3 regions of the Kosakonia sp. MUSA4 genome follow, and region 2 is predicted to be linked to each of the others. Evidence: predicted binding sites of a transcription regulator. Region 2 holds the regulator's gene; each other region holds the start of a gene.
The links. The regulator PurR, encoded in region 2, represses purine synthesis genes. The targets are predictions, from matches to a motif close to CANGCAAACGTTTGCNTG.
Positions count from the first base shown of each region.

Region 1: C0557_RS25765 (NCS2 family permease) is a predicted target of PurR. The motif match lies at 4,872-4,889, and genes of this name have one in related genera.
Region 3: C0557_RS25340 (NCS2 family protein) is a predicted target of PurR. The motif match lies at 1,952-1,969, and genes of this name have one in related genera.

Region 1 covers NZ_CP025697.1:5,419,243-5,429,328, forward strand. The annotation lists gene yidC (membrane protein insertase YidC) at 1-402, shown strand, start outside; gene mnmE (tRNA uridine-5-carboxymethylaminomethyl(34) synthesis GTPase MnmE) at 506-1,870, shown strand; gene C0557_RS25755 (4'-phosphopantetheinyl transferase superfamily protein) at 2,067-2,810, shown strand; gene C0557_RS25760 (NADPH-dependent FMN reductase) at 2,831-3,397, shown strand; gene C0557_RS25765 (NCS2 family permease) at 3,434-4,771, opposite strand; gene yieH (6-phosphogluconate phosphatase) at 4,938-5,603, shown strand; gene cbrC (PF03691 family colicin E2 tolerance protein CbrC) at 5,630-6,217, shown strand; gene C0557_RS25780 (ADP-ribosylglycohydrolase family protein) at 6,245-7,141, shown strand; gene phoU (phosphate signaling complex protein PhoU) at 7,186-7,911, opposite strand; gene pstB (phosphate ABC transporter ATP-binding protein PstB) at 7,981-8,754, opposite strand; gene pstA (phosphate ABC transporter permease PstA) at 8,800-9,690, opposite strand; gene pstC (phosphate ABC transporter permease PstC) at 9,690-10,086, opposite strand, start outside.
Region 2 covers NZ_CP025697.1:2,172,419-2,182,504, reverse strand. The annotation lists gene C0557_RS10400 (TetR/AcrR family transcriptional regulator) at 1-567, shown strand, start outside; gene C0557_RS10395 (alkene reductase) at 624-1,718, shown strand; gene gloA (lactoylglutathione lyase) at 1,814-2,221, shown strand; gene rnt (ribonuclease T) at 2,313-2,966, shown strand; gene C0557_RS10380 (Grx4 family monothiol glutaredoxin) at 3,007-3,351, opposite strand; gene C0557_RS10375 (C40 family peptidase) at 3,682-4,515, shown strand; gene sodB (superoxide dismutase [Fe]) at 4,639-5,220, shown strand; gene C0557_RS10365 (MFS transporter) at 5,268-6,437, opposite strand; gene C0557_RS10360 (YnhF family membrane protein) at 6,604-6,693, opposite strand; gene purR (HTH-type transcriptional repressor PurR) at 6,993-8,018, shown strand; gene punR (DNA-binding transcriptional activator PunR) at 8,038-8,949, opposite strand; gene punC (purine nucleoside transporter PunC) at 9,060-10,086, shown strand, end outside.
Region 3 covers NZ_CP025697.1:5,329,216-5,339,301, reverse strand. The annotation lists gene C0557_RS25345 (AsmA family protein) at 1-394, opposite strand, end outside; gene C0557_RS25340 (NCS2 family protein) at 515-1,900, opposite strand; gene recG (ATP-dependent DNA helicase RecG) at 2,025-4,106, opposite strand; gene trmH (tRNA (guanosine(18)-2'-O)-methyltransferase TrmH) at 4,110-4,799, opposite strand; gene spoT (bifunctional GTP diphosphokinase/guanosine-3',5'-bis pyrophosphate 3'-pyrophosphohydrolase) at 4,804-6,924, opposite strand; gene rpoZ (DNA-directed RNA polymerase subunit omega) at 6,943-7,218, opposite strand; gene gmk (guanylate kinase) at 7,273-7,896, opposite strand; gene ligB (NAD-dependent DNA ligase LigB) at 8,155-9,846, shown strand; gene C0557_RS25305 (hypothetical protein) at 9,974-10,086, opposite strand, start outside.

The DNA.
Region 1 (10,086 bases), 2.5 Mb from region 2:
AAAGTGAACCCGCTGGGCGGCTGCTTCCCGCTGATTATTCAGATGCCTATCTTCCTGGCGCTGTATTACATGCTGATGGGTTCTGTTGAACTGCGCCATGCGCCGTTCGCACTGTGGATCCATGACCTGTCTGCACAGGACCCGTACTACATCCTGCCGATCCTGATGGGCGTAACGATGTTCTTCATCCAGAAGATGTCGCCGACCACCGTGACCGACCCGATGCAGCAGAAGATCATGACCTTTATGCCGGTCATCTTCACGGTATTCTTCCTGTGGTTCCCGTCAGGTCTGGTGCTGTACTATATCGTCAGCAACCTGGTGACCATCATTCAGCAGCAGCTGATTTACCGTGGTCTGGAGAAGCGCGGTCTGCATAGCCGCCAGAAGAAAAGCTCCTGATACGCTGTAGGCCGGGTAAGCGAAGCGCCACCCGGCAAAAGGAACAACACAAAGGGCGGTCAGTTGACCGCCTTTTTTATTTTGAGATTTCGGAAAACATACCATGAGCCATAACGACACTATCGTCGCACAGGCAACCCCACCGGGACGCGGTGGTGTTGGCATCCTGCGCATTTCGGGCGTAAAAGCGCGAGACGTGGCGCAGGCGGTGCTTGGCAAGCTGCCTAAACCGCGTTATGCCGACTATCTGCCGTTCCAGGATGCCGATGGCAGCGCGCTGGATCAAGGCATTGCTCTGTGGTTCCCGGGCCCGAACTCCTTTACCGGTGAAGATGTACTGGAGCTACAGGGGCACGGCGGCCCGGTTATCCTCGACCTGCTGTTAAAACGCATTCTGACCTTACCAGGGCTGCGCATTGCCCGGCCGGGCGAGTTCTCCGAGCGCGCGTTCCTTAACGATAAGCTCGATCTGGCGCAGGCTGAAGCGATTGCCGATTTAATTGACGCCAGTTCAGAGCAGGCTGCGCGCTCCGCGCTGAACTCGTTGCAGGGCGCTTTCTCCGCCCGTGTTAACCACCTTGTGGAAGCACTTACTCACCTGCGCATCTATGTAGAAGCGGCTATCGACTTCCCGGATGAAGAGATCGACTTTCTTTCAGACGGCAAAATCGAAGCTCAGTTGAACGACGTTATCGCCGATCTGGACGCGGTACGAGCCGAAGCGCGTCAGGGAAGCCTGCTGCGTGAAGGGATGAAAGTGGTCATTGCTGGTCGCCCAAATGCCGGGAAATCGAGCCTGTTGAACGCGCTGGCCGGACGTGAAGCCGCTATTGTGACGGATATTGCAGGCACCACGCGCGACGTATTGCGCGAGCATATACATATCGACGGTATGCCGCTGCACATTATCGATACCGCCGGTTTGCGCGAAGCCAGCGACGAAGTGGAACGTATCGGTATCGAACGCGCCTGGCAGGAGATTGAGCAGGCCGACCGCGTGCTGTTTATGGTTGACGGCACCACCACCGAAGCGGTTGATCCGGCGGAAATCTGGCCGGACTTTATTGCCCGTCTGCCCGCCAGATTACCGATCACCGTGGTACGCAATAAAGCGGATGTTACCGGCGAGCCGCTGGGTATCAGCGATGTGAACAATCACTCACTTGTGCGTCTCTCCGCGCGCACCGGCGAAGGCGTTGACGTGCTGCGTCAGCATCTCAAGCAGAGTATGGGGTTTGACACCAGCATGGAAGGCGGTTTCCTGGCGCGTCGCCGACACTTACAGGCGCTCGAGGCGGCCGCAGAGCATCTGCAACAGGGTAAAGCGCAACTGCTGGGTGCCTGGGCAGGTGAATTGCTGGCTGAAGAGCTGCGCCTCGCGCAGCAGAACCTGAGCGAGATCACCGGCGAGTTTACCTCCGATGATTTGCTGGGCCGCATCTTCTCCAGCTTCTGTATTGGTAAATAATCGTACGGAACGGCCATAAAAATGGCCGTTTCTGCTATAACGATGAATCCTGTAAAGTGCTGGATTGACCAAACAAAGTGTAAATATCCCCGTTAGGACTTTTCAGATGCCAATTTCCGCATTAAAACCTATGGACTATGGGCGATAATATTCACTATCGATTCGATTCATTCAGACCATTATCACGGAGAGAAAAATGGCTACGCATTTTGCACGAGGGATAATTTCCGAAGGGCACCTTGTCTCCACCCGACTACCGGTGTCCTGTCACGATACGGCTCGCCAGCTTCCTGAGCATCGCCGCACACGCTTTCTTGCTTCCCGTGCATTACTCGCTGAAATGATGTTTATGCTGTATGGCGCCAGCGAACTGCCAGAGATAATCATTGAATCCAGCGGTAAGCCGAAGTTTGCCGACGTGAGTCTGCCGCACTTTTCGCTGGCCTATGCCGGGAATATGGTGGGTGTCGCCATTACGACTGAAGGCGAATGCGGTCTGGATATGGAGTTGCAACGCGCTACGCGCAGTTTTCACGGTGTGCACGCGCAGAAGCCCCTTTTCAGCAATAATGAGCTGCTGTGGATCAATAACCAAAACGATCCCAACGAAGCGCAAACCCAACTTGTCACGCTGCGCCAGAGCGCAATGAAATTGATTCATCAAATGCACGACGATCAAGGCCTGCTGCAACTATTGCCAGGCTCAGGACGTCTGCGTCTGACGCCGCTAACGCGGGTTGAAGTGATGTGTGACGCAGAAGATGTGCTGATCTGGTCTGTCGCGGTATCACCTGCCATCGAAAGCCTGAAAATATGGGAATTCGATAGCCGTACAGGCTGGCGTTATCTCTCCGATGTGCAAACGCGCGCCAACGATCCTGCCTCCCGGTTAATGCGTTTCACCAGCTTGCCCGCCGAAAAAGCCCTGATCCTTAATTGATCCCATAATGAGGAGTCATCATGTCCGTTGAACTCAAGGTTGTGACCCTGCTCGGTAGCCTGCGTAAAGGCTCTTTTAATGCCATGGTCGCGCGCACATTGCCTAAGCTTGCGCCAGCGGGCATGGATATCACGCCGCTGCCTTCGATTGCTAATATCCCGCTGTACGATGCCGATATTCAGCAAGAAGAAGGTTTCCCGGAAAGTGTACAGGAGCTTGCCGAACACATCCGTGCGGCTGACGGCGTAGTGATTGTGACGCCGGAGTATAACTACTCGGTGCCGGGAGGCCTGAAGAATGCAATTGACTGGCTGTCTCGCTTGCCAGAGCAGCCGCTGGCGGGTAAGCCGGTGCTGATTCAGACCAGCTCAATGGGCGCGATTGGCGGCGCGCGTTGCCAGTATCATCTGCGTCAGATCCTGGTGTTCCTGGATGCGATGGTCATGAACAAACCGGAATTTATGGGCGGGGTGATTCAAAGCAAGGTGGATCAGCAGACGGGGGAAGTGGTCGATCAAAGCACGCTTGACCATCTGACTGGCCAGCTTACGGCTTTCGGCGAGTATATTCAGCGCGTTAAGCCGTAATGGAAACCCCTCCCGCAGCGCGAGAGGGGAAAAGCATTAATGCGCGTCGATAAAGACGATTTTCAGCAGGAACAGCACCGCAACCACAATCACGCACGGGCTGAGATCGCGCAGGCGGCCAGTACCGATTTTCATCACGCAGTAAGAGATAAAGCCCAGCGCGATACCTTCAGTAATCGAGAAGCTGAACGGCATCATCACCGCAGTGATAAACGCCGGTACGGCTTCTGTCAGATCATGCCACTTCACACGCGCAAGGCTGGACGTCATCAGCACGCCCACATAGATCAGCGCACCCGCAGCAGCATAGCCCGGCACCATACCCGCTAACGGCGACAGGAAAATCACCAGCAGGAACAGCAGGCCAACCACTACCGCCGTCAGACCGGTACGGCCGCCGACAGAAACACCAGAAGAAGACTCGATATACGCGGTAACAGAAGAGGTGCCGATAAAAGCGCCAGTTACCGAAGAGACGCTGTCGACAAACAGCGCCTGCTTCATGCGCGGGAACTTACCACTTTCATCCACCAGCCCGGCTTTATCGGTCACGCCGATCAGCGTACCGGAGGAGTCAAACAGGTTCACCAGCATAAACGAGAAGATCACACCCGCCAGGCCAATATTAAAGGAACCGGCCAGATCCACATTACCGACAACGCTTGTCACGCTCGGCGGCGCAGAAACAATACCGTGATACTGCACATCGCCCAGCAGCCAGCCCAGCAGTGTGGTGACAACAATCGACACCAGCACAGCGGCGTGAATGTTGCGCGACGCCAGAATAACGATGATAAAGAAACCAAGAACGCCCAGCAGAACGCTGTGGGAAGTCAGGTTACCGATACTCACCAGCGTCTCTTTGTTCGGCACGATTACGCCAGCGTTTTTCAGCCCCATCATGCCAATAAATAGCCCGATACCGCTGGTGATACCCACGCGCAGACTGACCGGAATATTGGCGATCATCCAGTAACGAACGCGGAACAATGTCAGCAGCAGCAGACCTACCGCGCCCCAGAAGATTGCGCCCATACCGATCTGCCAGGAAAGCCCCATGGCACCAACCACCACAAACGCAAAGAAGGCGTTCAGACCCATTGCCGGCGCTAGCGCAACCGGCAGGTTAGCTACCAGCCCCATCAGGATGCTGCCGAACGCAGCAATCAGGCAGGTGGTCACAAATACTGCGCTGGTATCCATCCCGGCGACGCCCAGAATCTGGGGGTTAACAAAAACGATATACACCATCGTCAAAAACGTCGTGAAACCGGCGATCACTTCGGTGCGTGCCGATGTGCCGTGCTCGCGTAATTTAAACACGCGGTCAAGCAACCCCTGGCCCGAAGCCTGGGTAGTGTGTTGTTGGCTCATTATCAATTTCCGGAATAGGAGGGAAAATTCGTCGCTATCCTATACCAAAATGAGACAATATTGACGGTTATCACATACTTTTTTTCATTGAATTTGCTTATACGGCAACGATTGCGTTTCGCTATCTGCGTTAAGTAAACGTTAAACTCGCAATACAGGAAATGGCATGTCCCACATTGATGCAATCTTTTTCGACTGTGACGGCACCCTGGTCGATAGTGAAGTTATTTGTTCCCGCGCCTATGTGCATATGTTTCAGGCTTTTGGCATCACGCTGGATCTGGAAGAGGTCTTTAAACGCTTTAAGGGCATGAAGTTATATGAAATTATTGATGTCATCGCCGGGGAGCGCGGTGTAAGCCTGGCGAAAGAGGAGCTTGAGCCCATTTATCGTGCGGAAGTGGCGCGCCTGTTCGACAGCGAACTGGAAGTGATTGCCGGTGCGAACGCATTGCTGGACGCAGTGAGTGTACCGATGTGTGTGGTGTCGAATGGCCCGGTCAGCAAAATGCAACACTCATTGGGCAAATTAGGCATGCTACATCACTTTCCTGAAAAACTGTTTAGCGGTTATGACATCCAACGCTGGAAGCCCGATCCGGCGTTAATGTACCATGCAGCCAGAGCGCTGAATGTTGATCCTGTAAACTGTATTCTGGTGGATGACTCTTCCGCTGGAGCACAATCAGGAATCGCGGCAGGGATGGAAGTGTATTACTTCTGCGCCGATCCGCATAATAAACCCATTGATCACCCTAAAGTGACGACGTTCACTGATTTAGCGCAGCTGCCGGAACTCTGGCGTGCGCGTGGGTGGCATGTTACGCGTTAATCTAAACCAGTAAACAGGATGTTTTTATGGCTCAGACAAACCGTTCTCTCCCGGTATTTAAGTACCACCCTCAGCCCCTGGACACGGGCGTCTTTTCACAAAGAAAAACCGTGACTTGCGCCTGCTGTGAACAGCTAACGGACGTGTATTACACCAACCCGTTTTACACCACAGCGGATGTCGATACCCTTTGCCCGTGGTGCATCGCGGATGGCTCTGCCGCGCAAAAATTTGGCGGTAGCTTTCACGATAAGTCCAGCATCGAAGGTGTCGACAGCCTGTTCGATGACGAGGGTGAATTTACCGGTTTCAAAAATCCGTGGTCGGAAGCAAGCCTGCAGGAACTAACACAGAGAACACCGGGATATTGTGGCTGGCAGCAGGAGTACTGGCTGGCGCACTGTAATGATTTCTGCGCGTTTATCGGCTACGTCGGCTGGCAAGATATTGCCGACAAACTCGATCAGTTCGTGGATATTCAGGCCGATTGCGATGCCTTCGGCATGGATTACGAGAAATTACCGGAACACCTGCTTGACGGCGGCGACTGCCAGGGATATCTCTTTCGCTGCTTGCACTGTGGCAAATTACGGTTATGGGCGGATTTTTCCTGAGCAGTTCCACGGAATAAGGAACAACAGATGTCGGAATTACTCGAACGTTATCAGGGCTGTCTGCTCGGTCTGGCCACCGGTGATGCCGTCGGTACGGCGGTGGAATTCAGCGCAAAAGATTCCTTTCCGCCCATCACTGACATGGTGGGAGGCGGGCCGTTTCATTTGCAAGCGGGGCAATGGACAGACGACACTTCTATGGCGTTATGCCTTGCGGAAAGTCTGATCGCTCGCCAGGGATTTGACGCAAAAGATCAGATGAACCGGTATATGAACTGGTGGCAATGGGGTTATTTAAGCGCCACCGGCCACTGTTTTGATATTGGTACGACGGTCGCAGGCGCATTGCAAAAATATGCGAATGACGGCGATCCGTTTGCCGGTTCCAGCCATCCCAAAACGGCAGGAAACGGTTCGTTAATGCGCCTTGCGCCGGTGGTGCTGTGGTATTTCCCCGATGAGTTACTGGCGCTGGAGTATGCCGAAGCCTCATCGCGAACCACGCATGCAGCACCGGAAGCGCTCGCCTGCTGTCGCCTGTTTGCGCAAATACTGATGAACTCCCTGAGCGGTAAAAGTAAGCGGGAAACGCTGACAGCTATCCCGCAGCTACCGGAACAGGAGAATCTGCGTCGCATAGCTGAAGGGCGCTACCTGAAGAAAACGCGTGCGGAGATCTTCGGTACTGGTTACTGCGTGCAGAGTCTGGAAGCGGCGTTATGGTGCTTTGCGCAGGGTAAAAACTTTAAAGAGACTATCCTGCTGGCCACCAATCTCGGTGACGACGCGGACACCACCGCCGCTATCGCCGGGCAACTGGCTGGCGCATATTACGGTGTTAACGGAATCCCGCAGCAGTGGCAGGAAAAACTGTGGCAGTACGGGGATATTGATACGCTGGCGAGAAAGTTACTGGCGAAATAACCCTGCAACAAAAACCCCCTCACAGCGAGGGGGTTATCGTCATATCACTCTTTAACATCTTTTCCGGCGAGCAGTTTATCCAGCTCATCGCCGCCAACATGACGGAAATCTTGTCCCTTCACGAAGTAGAAGATGTATTCGCAGATATTCTGGCAGCGGTCACCGATACGTTCGATAGAGCGGGCGCAGAACAGGGCGGTCAGAACGCTCGGAATGGTGCGGGAATCTTCCATCATGTAAGTCATTAGCTGACGTACGATGCCTTCGTATTCCTGATCCACTTTTTTATCTTCGCGATAGATTCGCACCGCTTCGTCCAGATCCATGCGCGCGAAAGCATCCAGCACATCATGCAGCATCTGCACGGTATGACGGCCCAATGATTCCAGGCTCACCAGCAGCGGCTGGTGCTGCTGAGAGAACTTCTCCAGCGCGGTACGGCAAATTTTGTCTGCCACATCACCAATACGTTCCAGCTCGGCAATGGTTTTGATGATCGCCATCACCAGACGCAAATCGCTCGCCGTTGGCTGGCGTTTTGCAATGATGCGCACGCAGGCTTCATCGATGGCGACTTCCATCATATTGACCTGTTTGTCGCCTTCAACAACGCGCCTGGCCAGCTCGCTGTCCTGATTGTGCATGGCGGTGATCGCATCAGAAAGCTGCTGCTCCACCATCCCACCCATGGTCATTACCTGAGTGCGGATACTTTCCAGCTCAGCGTTGAACTGCCCGGAAATATGTTTGTTAAGGTTGAGATTGTCCATGGTGCACTCCAAATGCCCGACAGATTTCACGTGGTAATAAGGTCGCTTATACCCTCAGGGTGCAGCAAATCAACCATAGCGCCCGGTAATATAATCTTCCGTTTGCTTCTTCTTCGGCTTCGTGAACAGATCATCTGTGTTGCTGAACTCAATCAACTCACCGAGATACATAAACGCCGTGTGATCGGAACAACGTGCAGCCTGCTGCATGTTGTGCGTCACGATAACCACGGTGTAATCCTGTTTCAGCTCCGTGATCAGCTCTTCGATACGACCGGTAGAGATCGGGTCAAGGGCTGAGCAGGGTTCATCGAGCAGCAGAACTTCCGGGCGAATCGCGATACCACGGGCGATGCACAGACGCTGCTGCTGGCCACCGGAGAGAGAGTACCCGCTCTGGTGCAGTTTATCCTTGGTTTCGTTCCATAATGCGGCCTTGGTCAAAGCCCACTGTACACGCTCGTCCATATCCGGACGCGACAGCTTCTCAAACAGGCGCACGCCAAAGGCGATGTTGTCGTAAATCGACATCGGAAACGGCGTCGGTTTCTGGAATACCATCCCCACTTTCGCGCGCAGCAGCGCGATATCCTGCGTATTGGTAAGAATGTTGTCGCCATCCAGCAGGATTTCGCCTTCGGCGCGCTGCTCAGGGTAAAGCTCAAACATTTTGTTAAACGTACGCAGCAGCGTGGATTTACCGCAGCCTGACGGCCCGATAAACGCCGTCACCTGATTTTTGGCAATATCCAGGCTGATGTTTTTCAGTGCATGGAATTTGCCGTAATAGAAGTTCAAATCACGAACCTGAATTTTGCCCGGCGTCATATCAACCATACTCATTATCTCTTTCCTCAACTCGACGCCGCTTTCGCCGCGTCGCAAAAATTAACCGTGTTTACCCTTGGCAAAAATGACGCGCGCCAGAATATTCAACAGCAGTACGCAGAGCGTGATAATCAGCACCCCAGCCCAGGCCAGTTGCTGCCATTCGGCAAACGGGCTCATGGCGAATTTGAAAATGGTCACCGGCAGGTTAGCGATAGGCTGCATCATATCGGTGCTCCAGAACTGGTTAGAGAGCGCGGTAAACAGCAGCGGCGCCGTTTCCCCTGCGATACGCGCCACGGCCAGCAGCACCCCGGTCATAATCCCGGAAACAGATGCTTTCAGCGTAATAGAAGAAATCATCTTCCACTTCGGTGTACCCAGCGCATAAGCCGCTTCACGCAGGCTGTCCGGCACCAGTTTCAGCATGTTTTCCGTGGTACGAATAACAATTGGCACCTGCAACAGCGCCAGCGCAATCACACCCGCCCAACCGGAGAAGTGCTGCATCTGCGCGACAACAATGGTATAGACGAACAGACCAACCACAATCGACGGTGCGGAAAGCAAAATGTCGTTGATAAAACGGATCACTTCGGCCAGCAGCGATTTCCGGCCATACTCCGCCAGGTAAATCCCCGCCATGATGCCGAGCGGCGTACCGACCACGGTCGACCACAGGATCAACAGGCCACTACCTGCCAGGGCATTCGCCAGACCACCACCTGCCGTGTTGGGCGGCGGCGTCATTTCAGTAAACATCGCCAGCGACATACCGTCAAAGCCGCGTGTTACGGTAGACAGCAGGATCCAGACCAGCCAGAAAAGACCGAACGCCATGGTCGCCATCGACAATGTCAGAGCGATGCGGTTTTTCAGACGGCGCTTAGCCTGCATTTTACGGCGCGATTCAGCCAGCTTTGCGATGCTTTGCATTTCGAGCGTAGCCATCAGCGTGCCCCCTCGTTTTTCGCCAGGCGCATGATCATAAACTTAGAGATAGCCAGGACGATAAAGGTGATCACAAACAGAATCAGACCCAACTCCATCAATGCTGCAACATGCAGACCGGATTCCGCTTCTGCAAATTCGTTCGCCAGCGCAGAGGTGATACTGTTACCCGGCATAAACAGCGAAGCGCTGTCGAGTTGGTAGGTGTTACCGATGATAAAGGTCACCGCCATGGTTTCACCCAGCGCGCGCCCCAGCCCCAACATCACGCCGCCAATCACCCCGTTTTTGGTAAATGGCAGCACAATGCGCCAGATAACTTCCCAGGTGGTGCAGCCAATGCCGTAGGCCGACTCTTTCATCATCACCGGCGTTTGTTCGAATACATCGCGCATT
Region 2 (10,086 bases):
GAACACTTACTGGCGACCGGCGAGCAACTTTGCATGCATCGCGGGTTCACCGGTATGGGCCTGAGCGAATTATTGAAAACAGCAGAAGTGCCGAAAGGCTCGTTCTACCACTATTTTCGCTCAAAAGAGGCGTTTGGCGTGGCGTTACTTGAGCGTCACTATGCGGGTTACCACCAGCGGCTGGCTACCCATTTCGCCAGCGGGCCGGGAAATTATCGTGACCGGCTGCTGGCGTACTATCAGGAGACGCTGAACCAGTTTTGCCAGCAGGGCATTATCAGTGGGTGCCTGACGGTGAAACTCTCTGCGGAAGTGTGCGATCTGTCGGAGGATATGCGCGCCGCGATGGACAAAGGCGCAAGCGGCGTTATCGCCCTGCTTGCGCAAGCGCTGGAAAAAGGGCGTGAAGATCGTAGCCTTACTCTTTCCGGCGATGCGCTGACGCAAGCGCAGGTGCTGTATGCTTTATGGCTGGGTGCCAATTTGCAGGCCAAGATTTCTCGCAGTGCCCTGCCGCTGGAAAGCGCTTTGGCGCATGCGAAAACCATTATCGCTATACCTTTGTAATCTCAGGCTTTTTTATTTCACATTTTACTAGTCGACCGGTCTATTCAGGAGTTGTTATGTCCAGTAAGTTATTCACGCCGCTGAAAGTGGGCGCAATTACCGTTCCAAACCGTGTTTTTATGGCTCCGCTGACGCGTCTGCGCAGCATTGAGCCGGGCGATATTCCGACGCCGCTGATGGCGGAATATTACCGTCAACGCGCCAGCTCTGGCCTGATCATCAGCGAAGCCACACAAATCTCCGCGCAGGCGAAAGGTTACGCGGGCGCGCCGGGCCTGCACAGCGCCGAACAGGTCGCTGCATGGCAGAAAATTACCGATGCAGTACACCGTGAAAACGGCCGTATTGCGGTTCAACTGTGGCACACCGGTCGCATCTCACACAGCAGCCTGCAACCAGGCGGCGCAGCGCCTGTCGCGCCTTCGGCTATCAGCGCGGGCACCCGGACTTCGCTGCGTGATGCCAATGGCAACGCCACCCGTGAAGATACTTCTATGCCGCGCGCACTGGAGACCAGCGAAATCCCGGGCATCGTTAACGATTTCCGCCAGGCCGTTGCTAATGCGCGTGAAGCGGGCTTTGACCTGGTCGAACTGCACTCTGCCCACGGCTACCTGCTGCATCAGTTCCTGTCGCCATCATCCAACCATCGTACCGATCAGTATGGCGGTAGCGTGGAAAACCGCGCTCGCCTGGTACTGGAAGTAGTCGATGCCGTGAGCAAAGAGTGGGGAGCCGATCGCATCGGGATTCGCGTTTCGCCAATTGGCACATTCCAGAATGTAGATAATGGCCCGAACGAAGAAGCGGATGCGCTGTATCTGATTGAAGAACTGGGTAAACGTGGCATTGCTTACCTGCATATGTCCGAACCGGACTGGGCGGGCGGCGAGCCGTACACCGATGCGTTCCGTGAAAAAGTGCGTGCGCGCTTCCACGGCCCGATCATCGGCGCTGGCGCTTACACCGTTGAGAAAGCGGAAGCGCTGATCGAGAAAGGTTTGATCGATGCTGTGGCCTTTGGTCGCGCCTATATCGCTAACCCGGATCTGGTGAAACGTCTGCAACTGAAAGCGGAACTGAACCCGCAGCGCCCGGAAAGTTTCTACGGCGGCGGCGCAGAAGGCTATACCGACTACCCGTCTCTGTGATCCTCTGATTGTTCATTGATAGCGGCGGGTTTCCGCCGCTATACTAAAATGATGCATCTAACTGGAACGTTAATTCATTTATAAAAGAGGACATCATGCGCTTACTTCACACCATGCTTCGTGTTGGCAACCTGCAACGCTCCATCGACTTCTATACCAAAGTGCTGGGCATGAAGCTGCTGCGTACCAGCGAAAATCCGGAATATAAATACTCGCTGGCCTTTGTGGGTTACGGCCCGGAAACCGAAGAAGCAGTCATCGAGCTGACTTACAACTGGGGCGTCGAGAGCTATGAGCTCGGCACCGCCTACGGTCACATCGCGCTGAGCGTGGAAAATGCCGCAGAGTCCTGCGAAGCAATCCGCAAAAACGGCGGTAACGTAACCCGCGAAGCGGGTCCGGTTAAAGGCGGTACCACCGTCATCGCCTTTGTTGAAGATCCGGACGGTTACAAAATCGAACTGATCGAAGAGAAGCATGCCGGTCACGGCCTGGGTAATTGATCCCTTCGGGCGCACTTTGCGCCCGCTGTTTTACATCCCTTCGCAAAATTTGCCATAATGCGCTGCCATTTTCCCGTATCAAGAGATCCTGATGTCCGATAACGCTCAACTTACTGGTCTGTGCGACCGTTTTCGCGGTTTCTATCCTGTGGTGATTGATGTTGAAACTGCCGGCTTTAACGCCAAAACCGACGCACTGCTGGAAGTCGCCGCCATTACGCTGAAAATGGATGAACAAGGCTGGCTGATGCCTGACAGCACCCTGCATTTCCACGTTGAGCCCTTCGAAGGCGCGAACCTGCAACCGGAAGCGCTGGCCTTTAACGGTATTGATCCCTCGAATCCACTGCGCGGCGCGGTAAGCGAACATGATGCGCTGCACGCCATTTTCAAAATGGTGCGCAAAGGCATTAAAGATCAAAACTGCAACCGCGCGATTATGGTGGCGCATAATGCCACCTTCGATCATAGCTTTATGATGGCGGCCGCCGAACGCGCGTCGCTGAAACGCAACCCTTTCCACCCGTTTGTCACCTTTGATACCGCATCGCTGAGCGGGCTGGCGCTGGGGCAAACCGTGCTGTCAAAAGCCTGTGCCGCCGCAGGTATTGCCTTTGACGCCTCGCAGGCGCATTCGGCGCTGTACGATACGGAGCAAACCGCCCTGCTGTTTTGCGAAATCGTGAACCGCTGGAAGCGTCTGGGCGGATGGCCATTGCCGATCGCCGAGGATTCACAGGCGTAAAAAAAGCGACCCCAGGTCGCTTTTTTTTATTGGCGGAAACTTATTCCGCAGCCGGCACGTCTTTATGTTTTGCCGCCGCTTCTTTAATCAGCGATTGCAGTTCGCCGCGCTGATACATCTCAATGATGATATCGCAGCCGCCGACCAGTTCGCCTTCCACCCACAGTTGCGGGAAGGTCGGCCAGTTAGCGTATTTCGGCAGTTCTGCGCGGATGTCCGGGTTTTGCAGGATATCCACATACGCGAAACGTTCGCCACAAGCAGAGAGCGCCTGCACAGCCTGGGCGGAGAAGCCGCAGCTCGGCAGCTTCGGGGAGCCTTTCATATACAGCAGAATCGGGTTTTCAGCGATTTGACGCTGGATTTTCTCAAGGGTTGTGCTCATTGTCTTACTTCCTTCAACTTCTTCTACGGCTGAGATCTGACATTGTAACGGTTCAGACAAGCAACGGAAAATAACATTTTATTCACCGCTCATTATTTTATCGTCTGTCACGTAAAGTTGCCTTAAAAATATAACTTAACCCCACTCGCCCTGCTCAACTCTTAACCGTCATAGAAACGTTTTGCTGCTTTTTTTTGCGCTTGCTAACGAAACGAAGTTATAGATGCAAAAACAGTATTAACTTTTGTGCTTTTTATGGATTAGAATCGACGGGTTTTGAAAAACCATACGCAGGCATATTATATGCTTGCCATAACAGGGGATTGCTCAGTGGCGCGGATACCAAAAGCTTCGATCACGCTCTGTGCTTTGTTGTTCACCACGCTTTCTTTCACGCCATTGGCTAACGCCTCTGAACAGGCGCGAGCATCGGCCGTGCAAAAATCGCATCTGGCGAAAGCATCCGAACGTAAGAAAAAAACCACATCACAAAAAACATCAAAGAAAAGCAGTCGCAGTACGGCAGAAAAAACCACCAGTAAAAAAACAACAGAAAACAAGAAGTCACCGGCTAAGAAAAAAGTTTCCACCAGCAGCAAAGCCAGTCAGATTACCTCGCGTCGTAACAAAACCAGCCAGTTAAAAACTACAGAAGTCGCCTGGACGGAAAAATGCAGTACGCCGCGCAAAGGCCGCAAGCCTCATTGTGTCAAAGTCAAAAAAACCACGACCATTGCTGAGGCACATAAAGTGCGTATTCAGAAAGCCCAGAAAACGGCGATGTCAAAACTGATGAACCAGATTGGTAAACCTTACCGCTGGGGCGGCACCTCGCCGAGCACCGGTTTTGATTGTAGTGGTCTGGTCTATTACGCCTATAAGGATTTGGTGAAATTCCGCATTCCGCGCACCGCCAACGAAATGTATCACCTGCGTGATGCTTCGCCGGTGAATGTGGCGGAGCTGGAAAGCGGCGACCTGGTATTCTTCCGCACGCAGGGTCGCGGTACCGCCGATCACGTTGGCGTGTACGTTGGCAACGGCAAGTTTATCCAGTCTCCGCGCAGCGGCCAGGATATTCAGGTTACTTCCCTTAGCGAAGACTACTGGCAGCGCCATTACGTCGGCGCTCGCCGCGTCGTTACGCCGAAAACCATTCGTTGATCCCATCGCCTGTCGTCACTGCGACAGGCGATGTTCTCTTTTTCCCATCCCCGCGATTTGTTACTCTAAGCCGCACACTCAGTAGGGTTATTGGGTGTATTAAAATAATGAAGGAGAGTAGCAATGTCGTTCGAATTACCTGCATTACCGTATGCAAAAGACGCCCTGATGCCGCATATCTCAGCCGAAACGCTGGAGTATCACTATGGTAAGCACCATCAGACTTATGTCACTAACCTCAACAATCTGATCAAAGGCACCGCCTTCGAAGGCAAAACGCTGGAAGAGATCGTTAAGCACAGCGAAGGCGGCGTATTCAATAACGCCGCGCAGGTCTGGAACCACACCTTCTACTGGAATTGCCTCGCGCCGCACGCTGGCGGTGAGCCGAGTGGCGAACTGGCCGCTGCGATTGCTAAAGCATTTGGCAGCTTTGCGGAGTTCAAAGCGCAGTTTACCGATGCCGCAGTGAAAAACTTTGGTTCAGGCTGGACATGGCTGGTGAAAAAAGCGGATGGCGGGTTGGCGATTGTCTCAACGTCCAATGCGGGAACACCGCTGACGACGGATGCGACACCGCTGCTGACTGTCGATGTCTGGGAACATGCTTATTACATTGACTACCGCAACGCCCGTCCGAACTACCTTGAGCACTTCTGGGCGCTGGTCAACTGGACCTTCGTGGCGAAGAATTTCGCCGCATAAAACATTCGCTGCATAAAACAAAGGAGGGGCATTGCCCCTCCTCTTTTTTACTCAACCGCCGCACAGGCTCGTTCCGGCTGTGATCGCCCGGAAAACAGCACCACCATCAGCCCAAGCCCTGCAATAATCGCCCCCATCACCGGGACAAAATCATAACCCAGACCACCGGAAATTACCGCGCCGCCCGCAGCCGCACCGAGTGCGTTGCCGAGGTTAAAGGCACCAATGTTCACTGAAGAAGAGAGCCCCGGCGCTTCATGTGCGACGCGCATTACACGCATTTGCAGCGGCGGAACCACGGCAAAGGTCGCAGCGCCCCAGACCACCATACTGATAGCCGCGCCCACTTCGCTACGGGCCAGGAACGGAATGGCCAGCATGATGGCAATCAACAGGATAAGAAAGCCTTTCAGCGTACCGGTTACCGAACGATCCGCCAGCTTGCCGCCAAGGTAGTTACCAATCGAGAAACCGACGCCAATCAGCACCAACATCCCGGTAACAAATACCGGCGTAGCATCAGTAATGGTACGCAGCACCGGCGAAATATAGGTATAAAGTGTGAACATCGCGCCTGCGCCGAGCACCGTCGTCAGCAGTGCTGACAGCACCTGTGGACGAACCAGCACAGACAACTCTTTGCGTACATCCGGGCGTTCGCCCGCTCCGCCGCCAGGCAGTGAAAAGTAGAGGCTCAGCATGGCAACCAGTCCCAGCCCGGCGGTCGCCATAAATGACATACGCCAGCCGATGGTTTCACCCAGCCAGGTTGCAGCAGGCACGCCGCCAATATTGGCGATGGTCAGCCCCATAAACATGGTCGCGACGGCGCTGGCTTGTTTCTCTTTTGCCACCACGCTTGCCGCAACAACCGACCCCAGGCCAAAGAAGGCGCCGTGGTTGAGGCTGGTGACGATGCGCGCCAGCATTAAGGTGGTGTAGTCCGGCGCGATTGCCGACAGCACGTTGCCCAGTGTAAAGATCGCCATCAGGAAGATCAGCGCGTTACGTCTGCCACGGTGTGACAGCAGCAGCGTCATTAGCGGCGCCCCCACCATCACGCCAATCGCATAAGCGCTAATCAGCATTCCCGCCGCCGGAATGGAAACATCGACGCCACGGGCAATAACGGGCAGCAACCCCATCGGGGAGAACTCCGTTGTACCTATCCCAAAGGCGCCAATCGCCAGGGCAAGCAGAGGGAAATTAATTTTCATCGTTTGACTCCGAAAAAGCCGTGTCGGTTGGGGACACTGTCGCAGAAGTCAAAAGTATGACATGAATCACAAAAAACAGAAGTTAGCAGGATGACAAAAGATTATTGCAGAAGTGATAACAATGGCGGGGGAAAAGCCGAGGGAGAAGGCTCTCCCTCGTGTCAGATCAATGCAGCGCGGCGGTCAGCCCACCGAAAACAATCAGGCTCAGAACAATGACAGTAGTGACCAAAGAATACTTCAGATCGGTGCTCATCAATTTTTCTCCATTTTCATTTCCCCACAAAAAGTGAGTTTGCGCATTTTTGCACAGATAATCATAAAAATCTTGCAGGAATTAGCGGGAGATATGTTTTAGCGCTTCCCCTTTTGCTCAAGATAAGACAAAATTCGACGCTAAATTTATTAGCGTACCGGCCATTGACTCCCCTCCTGACGTTTAGTGTCTTTTTCCCGGCGTACCGCACTCACTTTGCTGGGGTTCAGGGTGATTGAAGGCAAACGTTTACCTTAAGTATTATCAGGAGCTTATGATATGGTCTGGAGTGATTTCTGATGGCAACGATTAAAGACGTCGCGAAACGAGCAAACGTTTCCACTACAACCGTATCACATGTAATCAACAAAACGCGCTTCGTCGCTGAAGAGACCCGCAACGCCGTATGGGCAGCGATCAAAGAGTTGCATTACTCCCCCAGCGCCGTGGCGCGTAGCCTGAAAGTCAATCACACTAAATCGATCGGTTTGCTGGCCACCAGCAGCGAAGCCGCCTATTTTGCCGAGATCATCGAAGCTGTAGAGAAAAAATGCTTCCAGAAAGGCTACACCTTGATCCTTGGCAACGCCTGGAACAACCTTGAGAAACAGCGCGCCTACCTGTCGATGATGGCGCAAAAACGTGTCGATGGCCTGCTGGTGATGTGCTCCGAATACCCGGAATCGCTGCTGAGCATGCTGGAAGAGTACCGTAATATCCCGATGGTGGTGATGGACTGGGGCGAGGCGAAAGCCGATTTTACCGACTCGGTCATTGATAACGCTTTTGAAGGCGGCTATATGGCCGGCCGCTATCTGATTGAGCGCGGGCATCGCGATATCGGCGTCATTCCAGGCCCGCTGGAGCGCAACACCGGCGCTGGCCGCCTCGCTGGTTTTATGAAGGCGATGGAAGAAGCGATCATCACCGTACCGGAAAACTGGATCGTACAGGGCGACTTTGAACCGGAATCGGGTTACCGGGCGATGCAGCAGATCCTCAACCAGTCACACCGCCCCACTGCCGTGTTCTGCGGCGGCGATATTATGGCGATGGGCGCGCTCTGCGCGGCAGATGAGATGGGGCTGCGCGTTCCCCAGGACATTTCGCTGATCGGCTATGACAATGTGCGCAATTCCCGCTACTTTACGCCCGCGCTGACCACCATCCATCAGCCGAAAGATTCGCTGGGTGAAACAGCGTTTACCATGTTGCTCGATCGTATCGTCAACAAACGCGAAGAGTCGCAATCCATTGAAGTTCATCCGCGCCTGATCGAACGCCGCTCGGTGGCGGATGGCCCGTTCCGCGACTACCGCCGTTAATCACATCCCGCGGGGGCCGTTACTCCGGCTCCCGCAACCATTCGCTGTTCAGCGTCTCACTGTCCCCCAGATACTCCAGCAGCCAGCTCAACGCCGGTGATGCGTCGTTTTGTTGCCATGTCAGGCAGCAGGCCGCATCCGGAAAAGGGTTCTCCAGTTCCAGCGCCACCCAGTCGCCGCTGTCCAGCCGTGGACGGGCGAAATGCGCGGGCACCATCCCCACGCACAGCCCGGCAGAAAGGCAGGCTTCGGAAGCGGACCAGTCCGGCACGATGACCCGCTTCTGGTTATCCAGCAGCCAGGTAATGCGTTTAGGCAACGAGCGCGACGTATCTTCCTGAATCAACGAAGGCCAGTTGCGCAACGTTTCATCGCTTAGCGGGCCGGGCATTGATGCCAGTGGATGGCGGCTGGAAACCACGCATTTCCAGCTCAGCATGCCCATATCACGAAACGCGTAGCGTCCACCGACCGGGATCGCCTGGGTCGCGCCAATCGCCACCTCAACGCGTCCATCTGCCAGCGCATCCCAGACACCGTTGAACACCTCCTGGTAAACCTGTAACTCGACATCGTTAAAATGTCGGTAGAAATCGACGATCAGTTGCCGTGTTCGCGCCGGTTTCACAATGTTATCCACGGCAATCGCCAGCTGGCCGCGCCAGCCGTTAGCGATCTGTTGACACTGTTGGCGGGTGATCTGCATTTTTTTGATAACAGATCGCCCCTCTTTTAAAAACCAGCTTCCGGCGGGTGTTAGCTCCACATCGCGATGACGGCGTTCGAATAACGGAACCGCCAGCCACTCTTCGAGTTGGCGCACGGTATAGCTCACTGCTGAAGGTACACGGTGCAGCTCCTGGGCGGCACCGCTGAAACTACCGTTGCGCGCAACAGCATCTACCACTTCCAGTGAATATTCTGACCACATAATCTGCCTGCAAAAATTTTGAAATCACTGCGCAAATATTAGCGTTTCACAAGCAGGAAAGCACTCCTTACACTCGACAGCCCTGAAGAAGCAACAAGGTGAGAACTCGAATGCAACCTGGCAAAGGATTTTTAGTCTGGCTCGCGGGATTAAGCGTGCTGGGCTTTTTAGCCACCGACATGTACCTGCCCGCGTTTAGCGCGATACAACAAGATTTGCAAACCTCTCCGGCCATCGTTAGCGCCACGCTCAGTTTGTTCCTGGCAGGCTTTGCTGTCGCACAACTGGTGTGGGGGCCATTGTCGGATCGCTATGGCCGCAGACCTATTCTGTTGAGCGGGCTGACCATTTTCGCACTTGGCTGTCTGGGAACATTGTGGGTACGGGACGCCAGCCTGTTACTGGCGCTGCGTTTCGTACAGGCGATCGGCGTTTGTGCCGCTACCGTCAGCTGGCAGGCGCTGGTCACTGACAACTATCCGGCACACCGCGTTAATCGTATCTTCGCGACCATTATGCCGCTGGTGGGCCTGACGCCTGCACTTGCCCCTCTGCTGGGTGCGTGGATGCTGGAGCACTTCTCCTGGCAGGCGATTTTTGCCACGCTGCTGGCAATAACCCTGGTGCTGATGGTGCCCGCCTGGCGGTTGAAAACGCCTGCACAGCCCGCTGCGCTGCATGAACAGCCGCTGACCTTTTTCGATCTGTTGCGCAATAAAGCGTATCGCGGCAATGTCATCATCTACGCCGCCTGCTCGGCCAGTTTTTTTGCCTGGTTGACCGGTTCGCCGTTTATTTTGCACGAGATGGGTTATGGTCCGTCAGTGATTGGTCTGAGTTACGTACCGCAGACCATTGCCTTCCTGATTGGCGGTTATGGTTGCCGCGCCGCATTGCAAAAATGGCAGGGTTCCCGCCTGCTTCCGTGGCTGCTGAGCGCCTTTGGGCTAAGCGTGATTACCACCTGGATCGTGGGTTTGCTGCCACAGGCATCATTGACCGCACTGCTGATCCCGTTCTGTTTTATGGCTATGGCCAACGGCGCCATCTATCCTGTTGTGGTGGCACAGGCGTTACGCCCGTTTCCCCAGGCGACTGGTCGCGCAGCCGCGCTGCAAAATACGTTGCAACTCGGGT
Region 3 (10,086 bases), 2.6 Mb from region 2:
TGAACGCCATATTATTGAGTTGCAGGCGATCGGCCTGGAAGGGAAGCGGCGCAGCAGACGGGGAGAAATTGAGCGTGCCATCCTGCAATAAAATGGTGTCGGCGTGCAGCGGATCGGTCAACTGGCGGCTGCTCAGGCCAATATCCACCGTTTTAGCGACCAGCGTCGCCGGGTTGCCTTTGCGGCCGAAATTGACGTTTTTCAGTAACACATGGGAAGGCGAGGAGAAGCGATGTTCTATCGCATCAAAAGTGAGGTGATAGTCGCTGTTGTTATTTACCCAGTTGCTGACCTGTGTCGCACCCCAACGGGTTTGCAGCAGAAAATAAGCGGCCACTATCGCCAGTAGCAGGACGATAACGACAACGAACAGCAGCTTTCCAAGAAATTTCATGATCTTCCATCCCCGAAGTGTCAATCAGGCAGTTATGCACGATTTATGCGCAATGCTCAAGGGCGGAATGATGAAAGGAGATGACTGCGGCAGCCGGTAAGCCCGGCTGCCGTGGCGCGATCAATTTTTCTCTGGCGGAAAAATCAGATTCAATACAATTGCGGTGATACCGCCAGCGGCGATACCGGAGGAGAGCAGGTTTTTCAGCCAGTCCGGCGCGAATTGCAGGATCTGCGGCTGCTGGGAAACGCCAAGGCCCACGGCCAGCGACAGCGCGATAATCATAATCGCGCGGCGGTTCAGCGGCTCGCGGGAGACGATACGCACGCCGGAAGCGGCAATCGTACCGAACATCACCAGCGTTGCGCCGCCGAGTACCGGCTCAGGTAACTGCTGAACGAAAGCGCTGACCGCCGGGAACAGACCCAGCACAACCAGCATCAGCGCCACGAAGAAACCGATATAGCGGCTGGCGACGCCGGTCAGCTGAATAACGCCGTTGTTCTGGCCAAAGCAGGAGTTCGGGAAAGTGTTGAACACCGCCGAAACAAACGAGTTGATGCCGTTCGCCAGCACGCCGCCTTTCAGGCGCTTCATGTACAGCGGCCCGGCGACGGGCTGCTCGGAAACGTCAGAGGTGGCGGTGATGTCACCGATGGTTTCCAGCGAGGTGATCATAAACACCAGCATCAGCGGTAGCAGCAGATTCCAGTCAATGCTCAGGCCGTAATAGAGCGGCGTTGGCACCATAAAGGCGTTCGCTGGCGCGCTATATTCCGGCAGCATGCCCATAAACAGCGCCAGCACATAACCGACCGCCATGGCAATCACCAGCGAAGCAATACGCAGGTACGGGTTACGCTGACGGTTGAGCAGAATAATGATCGCCAGCACCACGCCCGCCAGCAGCAGGTTTTTCGGCGCGCCGAAGGTGTGATTGCCCATCGCGGCAAAGCCGCCGCCGACGGAAGTCAGACCAACCTGGATCAGCGACAGGCCGATAATCATCACCACTACGCCGGAGACCAGCGGGGTAATAATGCGGCGTGCCAGCGGCAGAATGCGCGAGATAACCATTTCGGTACAGCTTGCCAGCATCAGGGTGCCGAACAGCGCAGCCATCATGGTTGGTACATCCGCACCACCGGTTTTCAGCGCCGTGCCGCCCATAATCAACGGCGCAACGAAGTTGAAGCTGGTGCCCTGGATCGACAGCAGACCGGAACCCACCGGGCCCCAGGCTTTAATCTGGATGATGGAAGCGACGCCGGAGGCGAACAGCGACATGCTGATGATGTGCTGAGTGTCCTGAGCCGGTAGCCCCAACGCCTGGCAGATCAGCAGCGCGGGCGTAATCACGCCAACAAACATCGCCAGCAGGTGTTGCAGCGCGGCAAACAGGGTTTGCGGCAGCGGCGGGCGGTCTTCAAGGCGATAGATCAGCTCGCTGGGTTGAGTCTGCGCAACCGGTTGCGCATTTTCGGACTCGATGGTGTTTAAGGACATCTCAGACAATCCCCTGATGGAAAAGCGCTGATTTTATCGGACTGTTTGGTAAAAGCAAACGGTTGCTATGTTAAAAACACACTTTTCGAAGGGATGTTCTTTCTACCGGCTAAGGTCCTGAAACTCAGGCGTTGGAGTAGCGTTCTGTTTCCGGCATCCAGCGTTCGATTAATGCTGCTGCAAGCTGCGGATAACGCTCGTGAATATGGCGGGCGACGCGCTGAACTTCCGGGATCATCGCCTGGTCGCGCAGCAGGTCGGCGACTTTGAATTCCGCATTGCCGGTCTGGCGGGTTCCGAGCAGTTCGCCGGGGCCGCGAATTTCCAGATCCTTTTGCGCAATGACAAAACCGTCGTTGCTGTCGCGCAGCACCTGTAAGCGTTTTTGCGCTGTTTTTGAGAGCGGGGATTTGTAGAGCAAAACGCAGTGTGAGGCCACTGCGCCGCGTCCAACGCGCCCGCGGAGCTGGTGGAGTTGCGCAAGGCCTAGCCGTTCCGGGTTTTCGATAATCATCAGGCTGGCGTTGGGCACATCCACGCCGACTTCAATGACCGTGGTGGCGACCAGCAGATGCAGCTCGCCCTGTTTGAAGGCTTGCATGACTGCCTGCTTCTCCGCTGGCTTCATGCGGCCATGCACCAGCCCGACATTCAGCTCTGGCAGTGCGAGCTTCAGCTCTTCCCAGGTGGCTTCCGCCGCCTGTGCTTCCAGAAGATCGGACTCTTCAATCAGCGTACACACCCAGTATGCCTGACGGCCTTCGTCGATGCAGGCGTTGCGCACGCGATCGATAATATCGTTGCGGCGCGTATCCGGGATGGCGACGGTAGTTACCGGTGTGCGGCCCGGCGGTAGTTCGTCGATAACCGACGTATCGAGATCGGCGTAGGCGGTCATCGCCAGCGTGCGCGGAATCGGGGTGGCCGTCATGATTAACTGGTGCGGGTGGAAGCCCTGCTGCTGGCCTTTCTCCCACAGCGCCAGACGCTGGTGGACACCAAAGCGGTGTTGCTCATCGATAATCACCAGCGCGAGGCCGTTAAACTGCACCTGCTCCTGGAAAATAGCGTGTGTGCCGACCACCATCTGCACTTCGCCATTAGCGATGGCATCCTGCTGTGCCTGGCGCGCCTTCCCTTTTTGTTTTCCCGCCAGCCAGCCCACTTCGATACCGAGCGGCGCAAACCAGTTGCGGAAATTGTTGGCGTGCTGCTCAGCCAGCAGTTCGGTCGGTGCCATCATCGCCACCTGTTTACCGTTGGCGATCGCCCGTAACGCGGCCAGTGCGGCAACCAGCGTTTTACCGGAGCCGACATCGCCCTGAACCAGGCGCATCATCGGGATATCCAGCGCCATATCGCGCTCGATTTCCGCCACAACCCGCGCCTGTGCGCCGGTTGGTTTAAACGGTAGCGACGCCAGCAGGCCTTGTTTCAGTTCATCTTTGGCAACGAGCGGCTGCGCATGATAGCGCTGAGCCCCGGCGCGCAGCGCCAGCATACTCAGGTTATGCGCCAGTAATTCTTCAAGGATCAAACGACGCTGCGCTGGATGCGTACCCGCTTCAAGTTCGGCCAGTTGCAATGACGGCGGCGGGCGATGCAGCGTGTGCAGCGCTTCCGGCAGGCTCATCATGCCCTGTGCCAGCTCAGGCGGCAGCAGTTCGCTGATGGCGCAGGTCGCCAGCAGTTCCAGCGCCTGGTCGGTCAGTTTGCGCAATGTCGCCTGCTTAATCCCTTCGGTGGTGGGATAAACCGGCGTAAGCGTTTCCTGTAATTCGGGAGTGCTGAGATCGCCCTGCACGCGGTATTCCGGGTGGATCATCTCCGCACCATACTTCCCGCGCTTTGCTTCGCCGTAGGCCAGCACGCGGCGGCCCGTGGCGAGGCTGTTTTTCATCGCCGCGTTGAAGTTGAAAAAGCGCATGGTGAGGATGCCGGAACCGTCGCTGATCTGGCAGGTCATCATCCGGCGACCACCGAAAGTGATATTGCAGTTCAGCACTTCGCCTTCCACCGTGGCGTAGATGCCCGGCAGCAGGTCGGCAATGGGGTAAAGCTGGGTGCGATCTTCGTAACGAAGCGGCAGGTGAAGCAGCAAATCCTGCACGGTGTGCAGACCGATTTTCGCCAGTTTGCTGCTCTGCGCCGCGCCGACGCCGGTCAGCGAACTTAAGGGCACCGCGTCGAGCAGCTTACCTTTCATCGGTTATCCCGCCGCCTGCATAGTGGCCCACCACGCGGGCTCGGCTTCAATTTGGCCTTCCGAATTGACGTGCGGGTAAGGCAGCCCTTTGCGTTTCGCGACTTTCGCCAGCACCGGGTAACCCCCTTCGAACAGCAGGCGCTGCTGCTCTTCATCCGGCAGCATGCTGTTTTCACGCTGGTACATACCGGCGTTTTGCCGCTGACGCTGCGCTTCATACAGAATTAATGCTGAGGCCACGGAAACGTTGAGCGACTGCACCATGCCGATCATCGGAATGATGATGTCCTGATCCGCCAGATCCAGGGCTTCCTGAGTGATCCCAGTTTTCTCCTGGCCCATCAGAATGCAGGTCGGGCGCGTGTAGTCAATCTCGCGAAAGTCGACCGCTTTGTCCGACAGATGCGTGGCGAGTACCTGCATGCCACGCGCTTTCAGCACGCCGACAGCATCGCCAATGGTACGGTGTGTTTTCACTTCCACCCAGCTATTACTGCCTGCGGCGGAGGAGGCCATAGTGCGCATGCGGTTGCCCGGCCAGACAGCGTGGACTTCATGCACGCCGACGGCGTCCGCAGTGCGGATAATGGCAGAGACGTTATGGGGCTTGTGAACCTGCTCCATGCAAACTGTCAGATCGGGCTGACGTCTGGCGAGCATCTCGCGAATACGCGCATAACGTTGAGAATTCATAGAATTAGTTTCTGTTGCGGGTGACTTTAATCACATCCGGCATCACGCGGATTTTACGCATGATATTCGCCAGATGGACGCGATCGCGCGCCGTCAGTCGGATGAAAGCGCTGTACACGCGGCCATCTTTCTCTTCCGTATTCAGACTCTGAATGTTGGATGAGGCCGTATTAATTGCCGCCGTGAGGTTGGCCAGCGCTCCCTGATGGTTGAACATATCCACCTTGATTTCGGTGATAAATTCCTGCGCGGTCTCTTTATCCCACTCCACAGCCATAAACTTCTCGGGCTCTTTCTGGTAGCCACGAATATTACGGCAGGACTCATGGTGGATAACCAGCCCTTTACCCGGGCTGACGTGAGCGACAATCGGGTCGCCGGGGATCGGACGGCAGCATTTGGCAAAGGTGATCAGCACGCCATCTGCGCCTTTGATCGGCAAATGACCGTTGCCGCTGGAATTGGACGGCGTTGGCGCGGCTTGCACCGCTTCCCCTTGTTGCAGGTTTTTCGCGACCACAACGCTCATGGCGTTGCCAAGGCCGATTTCAGCCAAAAGATCGTCAAGCGTCGCCAGCTTCATACGCTCAAGCTCGCGCTGAATATGCTCCTGCGGAATTTCGGCCAGCTTGCGGCTGCCGCCTAACGCATGATTCAGCAGGCGGCGACCGAGGCTTACCGAGTCGTCGCGCTTGAGGTTTTTCAGCATCTGACGGATTTTCGCACGCGCTTTTGAGCTGACGACAAAGTTCAGCCATGCGGCATTCGGGCGGGCGCCCGGCGCGGTAATAATCTCTACCGTCTGGCCGCTGGCGAGCGATTGCGACAGCGGATAAGGCTGGCGATCAACGCGTGCGCCGACGCAGGCGTGGCCGATATCCGTATGTACCGCGTAGGCAAAATCCACCGGCGTCGCGCCAGCGGGCAGCTCGACAATGCGGCCTTCCGGGGTGAAAACATAAATCTCATCGGGGAAGAGATCAGATTTAACGCTCTCGATAAATTCAAACGAGCTACCGGCGCTCTGTTGCAGCTCCAGCAGGCTTTGCATCCAGCGCTGAGCGCGGATTTGGGCGGTGGTACTGCTCTCACCGTGCTCTTTATAGGCCCAGTGCGCAGCAACCCCCATTTCCGCCATTTGATCCATATCTTCAGTACGGATCTGCACCTCTACCGGTACGCCATGCGGACCAATCATCGAGGTGTGCAGGGATTGATAGCCGTTCGCTTTCGGAATGGCAATGTAGTCTTTCACGCGGCCAGGACGCGGTTTGTACAGGCTGTGCATCTGGCCCAGCACGCGATAACAGGTATCCAGGTCATGAACGATAACGCGGAAAGCGTAAATATCCATGATCGAGTGAAAGCGTTGCTCTTTCAGCACCATCTTGCAATAGATGGAATAGAGGTGCTTTTCACGACCGCTAACACGGCAGGGAATGCCCGCTTCCTGTAAACGCCCTTCGATTTCCGAGAGGATTTTTTGGATCATCTCTTTGCGGTTGCCGCGCGCGGCTTTCACCACTTCTTTAATCACGCGATAGCGGTTCGGGTACAACGCTTCGAAACCCAGCTCTTCCAGCTCGGTTTTGATGTGGTGAATACCTAAACGGTGCGCCAGTGGACTATAGATTTCGAGGGTTTCACGGGCGATGCGGCGACGCTTGTCCGGGCGAAGCGAGCCCAGCGTACGCATGTTATGGGTGCGGTCGGCCAGTTTGATCAGGATGACGCGGATATCCTGCACCATCGCCATGATCATCTTGCGAAAGTTTTCGGCCTGCGCTTCTTTTTTATCCTGAAACTTGAGCTTATCAAGTTTGGATACCCCTTCCACCAGCTCGGCAACGCTTTTGCCAAACAGTTGTTCCATATCCTGGTAAGTGGCTGGGGTATCTTCAATCACGTCATGCAGTAGCGCGGCCATCAGCGTTTCGTAGTCGAGTTTCATCTCGGCCAGAATACAGGCCACCGCTACCGGGTGCGTGATATAGGGTTCACCGCTTGAACGTGTCTGGCCCTCGTGAGCGTCACGTGCAACGAGATACGCCTGCCTGAGACGTTTAATTTGATCCTCAGGCAGATAGTTTTGAATCAGTTGATTCAGGCTTTCAAACAGATACAAGGGTGACCTGCAGGTTAATTAACGACGACCTTCAGCAATGGCGGTAACGGCCTGCAGTTCTGCGGCTTCCTGCTCTTGCTGTTCCTGGCGCTCACGCACGTCGAGGATCTGGTTGTTGATCAGACCTTCTTCGATTTCGCGCAGCGCGATAACGGTGGTTTTATCGTTTTCTTCCGGTACTAACGGATCTTTACCGCCAACCTGCATCTGACGAGCGCGACGCGCGGCGACCAGCACCAGGTCAAAACGGTTACCTACTTTCTCTACAGCGTCCTGAACAGTTACGCGTGCCATACTTAAAATGCTCCACAGGTGAAGAAATGACTGGGCATGATACTGAAACCAGGCTCAGTCTGCCAATAGTTTGCTGATTAAAGCGTCATGTCGCTGCTTCTGGCGGCTCATACGCAGGCGTTCGGCGCGAATAATGGTTTTCAAATCGCCCAGAGCGGTATCGAAATCATCATTCACAATCAGGTAATCATATTCTGCGTAATGGCTCATTTCCGCAACGGCCTGCGCCATCCGCTTTGCAATTACCTCTTCGCTGTCCTGACCGCGTCCTCTCAGGCGACGATCCAGCTCCAGCTTTGACGGCGGCAGAATAAAGATACTGCGCGCCTGCGGCATGCGGGTGCGAATTTGCTGCGCGCCCTGCCAGTCGATATCCAGGAACACATCCACGCCGGTCGCCAGTACTTGCTCAATGGCTGCGCGGGAGGTGCCGTAAAAGTTGCCAAATACTTCGGCATGTTCAAGAAACGCGTCATCGTTAATCATGGCTTTAAATTCGTCATGATTAACAAAGAAATAGTGTTCGCCGTGCACTTCACCCGGGCGCGGTGCGCGCGTGGTGTGTGAAACAGAAACCTGAGTGTCGTATAACGGTTGGGTTTTCAGCAAAGCCTGGATGAGGCTTGATTTACCCGCGCCGCTGGGGGCGGAAACAATATATAGCGTGCCTTGAGCCATGAGAGTCTTTTGTATGTGAATTGCGAAAGGAAACTTACATACGTGCCTATTATACACATCAGCGCTACGTGACGTAGCATTTGTCACACTTTTTCCCTCTCAGTATGGCATTTTGCGGCCCGCTTTCCTGTTTTGTTTGCAAATTTTCACCACCGTAGCGAATCTCCGGAACCTGCCTCGCAACCGCTCTGTTTATTGATCGAAAGCTATTCCCTCCTGGCGTTATAACGATTGCGCTATCTAAAGGGAGAAATATCTATGTGGAGAAGAGCCGGAGCCGCAGTTTGTCTGTTGCTATGGAGCGCATTCAGCTTTGCAACTTGCCCCGTCTGGTCGCCTTCGCGGGCGCAGGAAGAAGTAAGTCGTTTGCAGCAGCAGCTCGCGCAGTGGAATGCGGCGTACTGGAAATCGGGAGCAAGCGACGTCAGCGATGATGTGTACGATAGGCTAAACGCCCGGCTTGCCTATTGGCAGCGCTGCTTTTCGCTCGAAATATCCTTCAACTCATCAATACCACCTGGCGGTAATACCGCTCATCCTGTTGCGCATACCGGTGTGCGCAAGCTGGCGAATAAGCAGGCGCTGCAACAGTGGATGGCCGGGAAAAAAGATCTCTGGGTACAACCAAAAGTGGATGGCGTAGCGCTCACGCTGGTCTACCGTCAGGGCAAGCTGGTACAGGCGATCAGCCGTGGAAATGGGCTGTCGGGTGAGGACTGGACGGCGAAGGTTCACGCAATCCCGGCGATTCCCAACAATGTTAGCGGCGAGCTGGCGAACAGCGTTTTGCAGGGCGAACTCTTTCTGCGCCGTGAAAACCATATACAGAAACAGTCGGGCGGCTTAAATGCCCGGGCCAGGGTTGCAGGTGCGATGATGCGACGCGACGCTCCGGCCCTGCTTCGTGAGCTGGATTTCTTTGTATGGGCATGGCCGGATGGCCCGGCAACGCTGGCACAACGGCTGGTTGCGCTGAGTAAGAGCGGATTTAGTGAGGTGCTCGATTACAGCGTGCCAGTCAATACTGTGCAGGACGTGGAGCGTTTACGTGCCCGCTGGTTTACCTCACCCTTGCCCTTCGTGACAGACGGTATCGTCGTTCGCTCGGGGGCAGAACCTCAGGGCAAGGCGTGGTTGCCTGGGCACGGCGACTGGGTGGTGGCATGGAAATATGATCCGGTAGAGGAAGTCGCCAGCGTAAAAGATATTCAGTTTGCCGTTGGGCGTACCGGGAAAATTGCCGTCGTTGCACAGCTTGAACCTGTGCAACTGGATGATAAACGCGTCCAGAGGGTCAATCTTGGTTCTGTCCGGCGCTGGCAGGAACTGGATATTGCACCGGGTGATCAGGTTTCTGTAAGTCTTGCCGGGCAGGGGATTCCGCGTCTTAACCGCGTGGTCTGGCGCAGTCTTGTTCGCGAAAAACCGGTTCCACCAGCTCCGCTTTTTTCATCGCTTAGCTGCTTTTATGCCACGGCAGAGTGCAATGAACAGTTTATTGCCCGACTGGTATGGCTAAGTTCTGCAAAAGCACTGGGGATCGAGGGGCTGGGAGAAAGTGGTTGGCGGATGTTGCATCAGACACATCATTTCGAACATCTCTTTTCCTGGCTGGCATTAACAAAGGAGCAGTTGCAGGCGACGCCCGGTATTTCTCCCGCTCGCGGACTAAAGCTTTGGCACCGTTTTAACGTGGTACGCCAATATCCTTTTATCCGTTGGGTTAACGCGTTAGGAATTCCTTTGCCTCAGGCTGCATTAAATGCGCAGGGCATCAGCCTTTGGCAAGAACTTGTCGGCAAGACAGAGCAAGAATGGCTTACGCTGCCAGGCGTGGGGACAGAGCGTGTTCGGCAGATACGGCGCTGGTTAAGTCTGCCGGAAGTGACATCACTGGCGGACTGGCTGGCAAAACAGAAAGTACAAGGATTTACCGTGGGCAGTGAATAGCCATTCGATATTTTTAGAGATAAATCAATTGAACAGCGTCACATTAAATTTGGACAACAACGCTGGTTTTTAATAAAAAGAGCCAGCAGTAATGCACTGGCTCTTCCTGCTAATGACAGTTTTTTTATTATTTAAAAAGGTTGCCAACAGCCGTAATTAATGCGCTTGTCAGGCCATTACAACCATTGGCAATGTTTGCTTTGGCATCAGTAAAATTCAGCGACAATAATTGACCGATAC